One region of the Quadrisphaera sp. KR29 genome, then DNA from elsewhere that is predicted to be linked to it. Evidence: riboswitches for the same ligand, from Rfam matches in the RefSeq annotation. Region 1 holds a riboswitch; each other region holds the start of a gene.

Region 1 (2,249 bases):
TCCTTGTGCGGGATGGACGGCTCCTCGCGGATGCGGGCGATGCTGGCGCGCACGTCGTCGTCGAGGTCGCCGAAGGCTCGGGCGGTGCCCCAGCCGGGGCGTGAGCCGGTGTCGGCGGCGATGGCCTCGGCGAAGTCCTCGTCGGTGAAGGTGAGCATCCCGCAGTCGGTGTGGTGGATGAGGATGATCTCGGTGGTGCCCAGCAGCCGCTGGCTGATCGCCAGGGACCGCAGCTCGTCGTCGGTGACGACGCCGCCGGCGTTGCGGATGACGTGGGCGTCCCCGAGCTCCAGGCCCAGCAGGGCCTGGGGGTCCAGGCGGGCGTCCATGCACGCCAGCACGGCGACGTGCTGGGCGGGAGGCAGGGGCAGGGAGCCCTCGGTGAAGCGGTCGGCGTAGGCGCGGGCGTTCTGCAGCAGCTGGTCGGTGGTGGACACGGGAAGACCTCCGGCATCGCAGGGGTGGGGGGGTGGGTGCGGCGCTGCCGCCCCGGCGCCGTCGTCGTCAGCGATCCAGGCGCCGGGTCAACGACAGCGCTGCGACGCGGTGCGCAGGAGGTCGACGTGCGAGCGCCTGGACATCCGCACCGGGTCGCTCACCGCGCGAGCGGGGTCTTGACCCACTCGCTGGTGTAGTCGAGCCCGCTGCGCTTGAACATCTGCGTCACCGGGCAGCGGCGCTCGGTCTCCGCCTGGAAGGTCTCGAAGACCTCCTCGGAGGCGTCGGTCTGCACCTCCACCCTCACCGAGACGCGCTCGAAGTTGGCGTTGCCCTCGGCCCCGCCGGCGATGACGGAGGGGTCCAGGTCGCCCTGGATGCGGAAGGACCAGGTGCCCACGGCGATGCCCAGGCCGGAGGCGACCAGGCTGCCGGTGACCTGGTTGCAGCTGGTCAGGGCTCCCAGCAGGTAGCTCAGGGGGCTGGGGGCGGCGTCCTGCCCGCCGAAGGAGGGGTAGGTGTCGGCGGTGAAGACGTGCTCGTGCTCACCGGCGACCACCAGGCGCTGGGCCACGCCGGTGCCCTCGGCGTCGAGGACGAAGGGCACGGTCTGCTTGACGGGCATGGCGCGGACAGTACGTGTCGCGGGCGACCATCCGTCAGACCCCGTCGCGGATCCAGGCCGACCTCCGCCGCGAGCGCACGGCTCCCCTCCCCCGGGTCGGCTCGCGCGGGAGCCGTCTTGACGCAGGCGACGGGGACCTCCTAGGTTCCTCCCAGGTCAAGAGTTGCAGCGGAAAGCCCTGGCTCGCTGCACGGCAACCCTCCTCCGCGGTGGGGTGCCCCAGGTGACGACCCGGCTGGGCGGAGCGTCCAGCAAGCGCGGCTCTGCGGAGCCTTGAGCTGAAGGACCGACGTGCACCTCTCGCCGGTGATCGCTTGCCAGAGCCAGACAGCTTCACGACGTCGCCACGTCGACCTGCGCCGCACCGCGAGCGCGACCTGTTGCACGTGGCTGCACCGTCCTGCGTCCTGAGCGACGACCCCCCGTCCTGAGCGAGGACAGCTCCCCGCCGGTCCGTCCGGCTGGGTGCCCCGTCCCAGCCCCGGAGCTCGTCGCCCGACCCTGGTCGCGTCCGGTCGCTGCCGCTGCCTGAGCAGGTGCGCCCGCTCGACCGGCGGCGAGCCGGCCGTGCCCGGGGCACGGCGGCCGGCCGACCAGCAGGCACCAGCGTGCAACGGCCACGTCCTCCCGCGCGCTGACGGGCTCGCACCCACCACGCGCTGACAGGGCGCCGCTGCGCCCGGACCCGCTGGAAGCGGTCCGAGCGGCGACCCCTCACGCCCACTCCCCCGGGGACGGTCCGCCCGACGGACGTCGGCGGCCCCGCCTCCGGAGACCCCACACCCCACACCGCACACCCGCGTCGCGCTGACGCGCCCCCGCACCGGAGGACACCCATGTCTGCGAACAGCACCCCCACGCCCCAGCCCGAGCACTCCGACCAGCAGCCGAGCGACCTGCGGGCCGCCGTCGCCGCCCGCGGCAAGCGGCGCCGCAACGGCGTCATCGCGGCGGTGGTCGGGGCCCTGGCCGTGGCCGGCGTCGCCACCGGCGTCGCCGTCGCCAGCACCTCGGGAGGCTCGGCCGAGGCCGCCGGCGCCGCAGCCGGCGGAGACGCCCCCGCGGAGCGCTACAGCCTCGACCTCGCCGTGGCCGAGGACACCCAGTTCCAGGACGCGATCAAGGAGGTCGCCGCCGAGAAGGGCCTCGACCTCACCTGGACCAACGTCGACGACTGGGTGCTGCC
Region 2 (2,249 bases), on a different contig from region 1:
GCCATCGCCCAGGTGCTCGAGGACGGGCCGCAGGCGCGGTCGCTGCCCTCGCCGACCGAGGTGGCCTCGGGGACCATCGGGGGGTGAGCTCCCCCTCCACCAGCACCCCGGGCCGGCGCCCGTACCGGATCATGACGGTCTGCACGGGCAACATCTGCCGCTCCCCCATGGCGGAGGTGGTGCTGCGCCACCGCCTGGAGGAGGCGGGCCTGGGCGAGGACGTGGTGGTCGACTCCACCGGCACCTCCGACGAGGAGGAGGGCGGCCCGATCGACCGGCGCGCCCGCCGGGTGCTGCTCGAGGCGGGCTACGAGGTGCCCGACCGCGGCGAGCGGGCCCACCGCGCCCGGCAGGTGCAGCCCGGGCAGGTCGAGCAGCGCGACCTGGTGCTGGCCATGACCGCCGCGCACCGCCGGGCGCTGCAGCGGCTGGCGCCGGGCGCCTCGGACCGGGTGGTGCTGTGGCGCTCCTTCGACCCGGCGGCCGCCGGGCTCGTCGGGGCGGGTCTCGACGTGGCCGACCCCTGGTACGGGGACCTGCGCGACTTCGAGGTCTGCCTGGCGCAGGTCGAGGCCGCCGCCGACGGCGTCGTCGACCGCGTCCGCGCGGAGCTGGCGCACAGCCGGTGAGCCGTGCCTGCCGCGGTGGTCCCGGCTGCGTCCGCCGACGCGCCCGGTGAGGCGCCCGGTGAGGCGCCCGGTGAGGCGCCCGGTGAGGCGCCCGGTGAGGCGCCCGGCGGCGCGCCGGCACGCCGTCCTGGCGGCGCGGTGGTCGACCCGCCGGCCGGGGATGCCCTACAGTCGCGGTTCGCCATCCAGAGCGGCCGAGAGACCTGGCTCGTCGACGCCGCAGCAACCACCCTCGGGTGTGGTGCTCCCGCCAGGCTCGATGGGAGATCTCCGTGCCGCACGTCCCGACGACCGCACCCACCGGCGCCCCCGCACGCGCGGTGCCCGGCGCCCGCCCCCCGCACCCGGCGGTGAGCCGCACCGAGGTCGCCGGGGCGCTGCTCGGGCCTGTCACCGAGCAGCTGCGCGCGGTGGCCAGCGGGCGGCGCACGCGCCCGGTGCTCTCGGTGGAGCTGTTCCCGCCCCGGCCCCAGGCCCGCGCCGGCTTCGGGGAGGCCGTCGGCCACCTGGTCAGCGCCGGCCTGGACTTCGCCAGCGTCACCTACGGCGCCGGGGGCTCCTCCCGCGCCGAGAGCGCCGCGACCGTGGCCGAGGTGCACCGGGTCAGCGCCGGGGTCCGCGACCAGGACGCTGACCCGGGCGGTCCCGCGGGCGCTCGCGCCGGCGGCGCGCTGCCGGTGCTGGCGCACCTCACGTGCGTCTCGCACGGGCCCGAGGAGGTCCTCTCGGTGGCCCGCGAGCTGGTCGGAGCCGGCGCCACGGGCTTCCTGGCCCTGCGCGGCGACCCCCCGCGCGACCCCGGCTGGCGGCCCCCGCCCGACGCGGTGCCCTCCTCGGCCGACCTGGTGCGCCTGCTCGGCGGGCCCGACCTGCACCCGGGTCCGCACCTCGGCGCCGACCGGCGCGCGCTCGACCTGGCCGTCGCCGCCTTCCCCGGTGGGCACCCCGCTTCGGCGGCGCCCTCCCAGGACATCGCGGCGCTGCGGGCCAAGGTCGAGGCCGGCGCCGGGTTCGCGCTGACCCAGGTGGTCTTCGACGCCGCGGAGTACACCGCCCTGCGGGAGCGCGCCGCGGCGGCCGGCCTCGACGTCCCCCTGGTCCCCGGCGTGCTGCCGGTGACCGACCCCCAGCGGGTGCAGCGCGTGGCGCGGCTGGCGGGCGTCGAGCCGCCCCCGTCGGTGCTGGCGGCGCTGTCCGGCTACGGCGAGGACGAGCGCTGCGCCCGCCACCGCCTCGGCGTGCAGCTCACCGCGCGGCTGTGCCGGGACCTGCTCGACGCCGGCGCGCCCGGCCTGCACCTGTACTCCATGAACCGCCACGAGGCCGTCGTCGACGTCCTCGACGCCCTTGACCTGCTGCCCGTGCCCGCCTGCTCCTGCCCCGGAGGCCGCTCGTGACCACCCCGCAGACCACCCCGCTGCCGCCGTTCCCGGCGGCCACCGTGCTGGGCTACCCCCGCGTCGGCCCCGCCCGCGAGGGCAAGCGGGCCCTGGAGGCCTTCTGGGCCGGCCGCGCCGACGCCGCCACCACCGCCGGCGAGCTGGCGGGGCTGCGCCGCCGCGGCCGCGCCCGCCTGGCCGCCCTGGGCCTGGGCGAGCAGGCGGCGGTGCCCTCCGACGC
Region 3 (2,249 bases), on a different contig from region 1:
CGGCCGGTCGCCAGCTCGGCGTCGAGGGTGGTGCGCCCCCACACCAGGAGCAGCAGCGCCGGTGCGGGGCCGCGCAGCTCCGCGGCTGGCTGAGGAGCGCCCGCACCGCCGAGCAGGCTGCGGCCGGACGGGCTCTCGAGCGCCAGCGCCCCCGGCAGCGCCGGGGTGCGTCCCAGGCGCACCTGCCGCGGGAGCATGACGTCGGCGACCTCCGCCACACCGTCCGCGGCGACGTCCTCCCCCAGCCACGTCGCCGGGTCGGGAGCAGCGGCGAGGCCGGCGGCCGCGAGCGCGGACTCGGCGTCCCAGCGGTGCAGGGCGGTCTCGTGCGCCTGGCGCCGCGCCCAGAAGGCGGCCGTCGCGGGCGCCTCGGCGGCGGCGAACGTCCAGCAGGGCGCCGCCGGAGACAGCGAGGCCAGCGCCGCCACGAGCTCTCCGGCTCCGACGGCGAACCACGCGGGCACGGCGTCGTCGTCCGGCGGTCCTGACGGCTCGCCACCGGGAGAGCCGTCGGGGGCCGTGCCCAGTGCTGCCCGCGCCCAGCGGTGCACCCCTCCGGTGTGGCGCGCGAGGTCGGCCAGCGTCCACCCCGGGCAACCGGGGACGACGACGGCGAGGCCCTCCGGCCGCAGGGCCGCGGCGAGCCGCCCGGCCTCCCGCTCGACCAGGTCCGCGGCGCGCGCCATCTCCACACGCGGACGCTAGCGGCCCAGGCGGTGCCCGCGGCACACCCGGCCCCGACAGCGGACGCCGAGGTCCCGCCACGCTGGTCGTGACACAGCGTTGACTCTCGGGCGACCGACCCGCTACGGTCCTGCCAAGGTCATGAGCGCCAGCGCCAAGCCCCGGCTCGCTGGCCGGCAACCCTGCTCGTCATGGGGTGCTCCGGGTGAAGACCAGGTCCGTGCCCACCGGCACGGGCAAGGACGACTCAGAGGAGCCGACGTGCTGACGCACGCCCCCACCAGCGGCGACTGTCGCTGGCGACGCGCCTGACCGCAGCCCGCTGACACGGCCGGCCCTCGGCCCCAGCGCACGCACCGCTGACCGCTCGTCCCTGCTCGGAGCGTCGGCAGCGGTCGCTGCCCCGCGCGTCGCACCTCTCCGCGCCGCTCCCCCGGCGCCCCCCCACCCACTGCTCGCGCTCACTGTGCGTGACCGCCGAGCGGCGATGCCCCCTGCCCGGAACGCCCCACCCACCACCTTGGAGGCCACGGTGATCGAGCCGTGATCGAGCTCAGGTCGCTCACCAAGACCTACGGCGAGGGCCAGCACGCCACCACCGTGCTGGACTCCCTCGACCTCACGGTCTCCCCCGGCGAGATCACCGCCGTCGTCGGCCCGTCCGGCGCCGGCAAGTCCACGCTCGCCGCCTGCACCACGCTGCTGGAGCGCCCGACCTCGGGCTCCGTGCTCGTCGGCGGGCGCGACCTCACCGCCCTGTCCGAGCGCGACCTGCGCGAGGCCCGTCGCGGCATCGGCACCGTGTTCCAGGCCGACGGCCTGCTGACACGCCGCACCGCCGCACAGAACGTCGAGCTGCCGCTCAAGCACCTCGGCGTGGTGCCTGCGCAGCGCAGAGCGCGGGTCGCCGAGCTGCTGGAGCGCGTCGGCCTGGCCGACAAGGCCCACCGCCACCCGCACGAGCTGTCCGGCGGCCAGCGCCAGCGCGTGGGCATCGCCCGCGCCCTCGCGCTGCGGCCGAGCGTGCTGCTCTCCGACGAGGCCACCTCCGGCCTGGACCCGCAGGCCACGGCGAGCATCGTCGCGCTGCTCAAGGAGCTGCGCGACGACCTGCAGCTGGCCGTCCTGTTCATCACCCACGAGATGGACACCGTCGTCGCGGTGGCCGACACGGTCGCCCGGCTCGACCACGGCCGCATCGTCGAGCACGGCGCCCTGGTGGACCTGCTCCACACCCCGGCGTCCCCGCTCGGCCGGGAGCTGCTGCCGCGGCGCGCGCACGCGGGCGCCACCGAGGAGGGCCGGCAGCGGTCGGTGTGGGTGGTCAGCCACGCCGGCACCCGCGTCCCGACCGACTGGCTGGTCCGCGCCTCCCGCGCCCTCGGCACCGACCTCGAGCTGCTGGGCGCGTCGCTGAGCACCGTGGCCGGGGTGGCCGTCGGCCACGCCGTCGTCGGCGCCCCGGCGCACCTGGACGACGACGACGTCGAGGCCGCTCTCGTCGGCCTCGGGCTCCACGCCCAGCGCGAGGCCTCCGACGCCGCCGACCAGCGCGCCGCTGCCCA

The links. Region 1 has a riboswitch for S-adenosylmethionine ahead of ACUN9U_RS08405 (putative leader peptide). Riboswitches for the same ligand answer to the same signal wherever they lie in the genome.
Region 2: linked by a shared signal. The riboswitch ahead of ACUN9U_RS09405 (methylenetetrahydrofolate reductase) and the one ahead of ACUN9U_RS08405 (putative leader peptide) in region 1 are both predicted to bind S-adenosylmethionine.
Region 3: linked by a shared signal. The riboswitch ahead of ACUN9U_RS06245 (methionine ABC transporter ATP-binding protein) and the one ahead of ACUN9U_RS08405 (putative leader peptide) in region 1 are both predicted to bind S-adenosylmethionine.

Annotation. Positions count from the first base shown of each region.
Region 1 is NZ_JBQXXG010000007.1:76,537-78,785, forward strand. It holds gene ACUN9U_RS08395 (beta-class carbonic anhydrase) at 1-437, opposite strand, end outside; gene ACUN9U_RS08400 (OsmC family protein) at 596-1,063, opposite strand; SAM riboswitch class IV at 1,218-1,327, shown strand; gene ACUN9U_RS08405 (putative leader peptide) at 1,370-1,474, shown strand; gene ACUN9U_RS08410 (MetQ/NlpA family ABC transporter substrate-binding protein) at 1,900-2,249, shown strand, end outside.
Region 2 is NZ_JBQXXG010000008.1:104,448-106,696, reverse strand. It holds gene ACUN9U_RS09415 (dihydroxyacetone kinase subunit DhaK) at 1-87, shown strand, start outside; gene ACUN9U_RS09410 (low molecular weight protein-tyrosine-phosphatase) at 132-629, shown strand; SAM riboswitch class I at 808-895, shown strand; gene ACUN9U_RS09405 (methylenetetrahydrofolate reductase) at 980-2,026, shown strand; gene metE (5-methyltetrahydropteroyltriglutamate--homocysteine S-methyltransferase) at 2,023-2,249, shown strand, end outside.
Region 3 is NZ_JBQXXG010000005.1:99,547-101,795, forward strand. It holds gene ACUN9U_RS06240 (maleylpyruvate isomerase N-terminal domain-containing protein) at 1-686, opposite strand, end outside; SAM riboswitch class IV at 822-933, shown strand; gene ACUN9U_RS06245 (methionine ABC transporter ATP-binding protein) at 1,228-2,249, shown strand, end outside.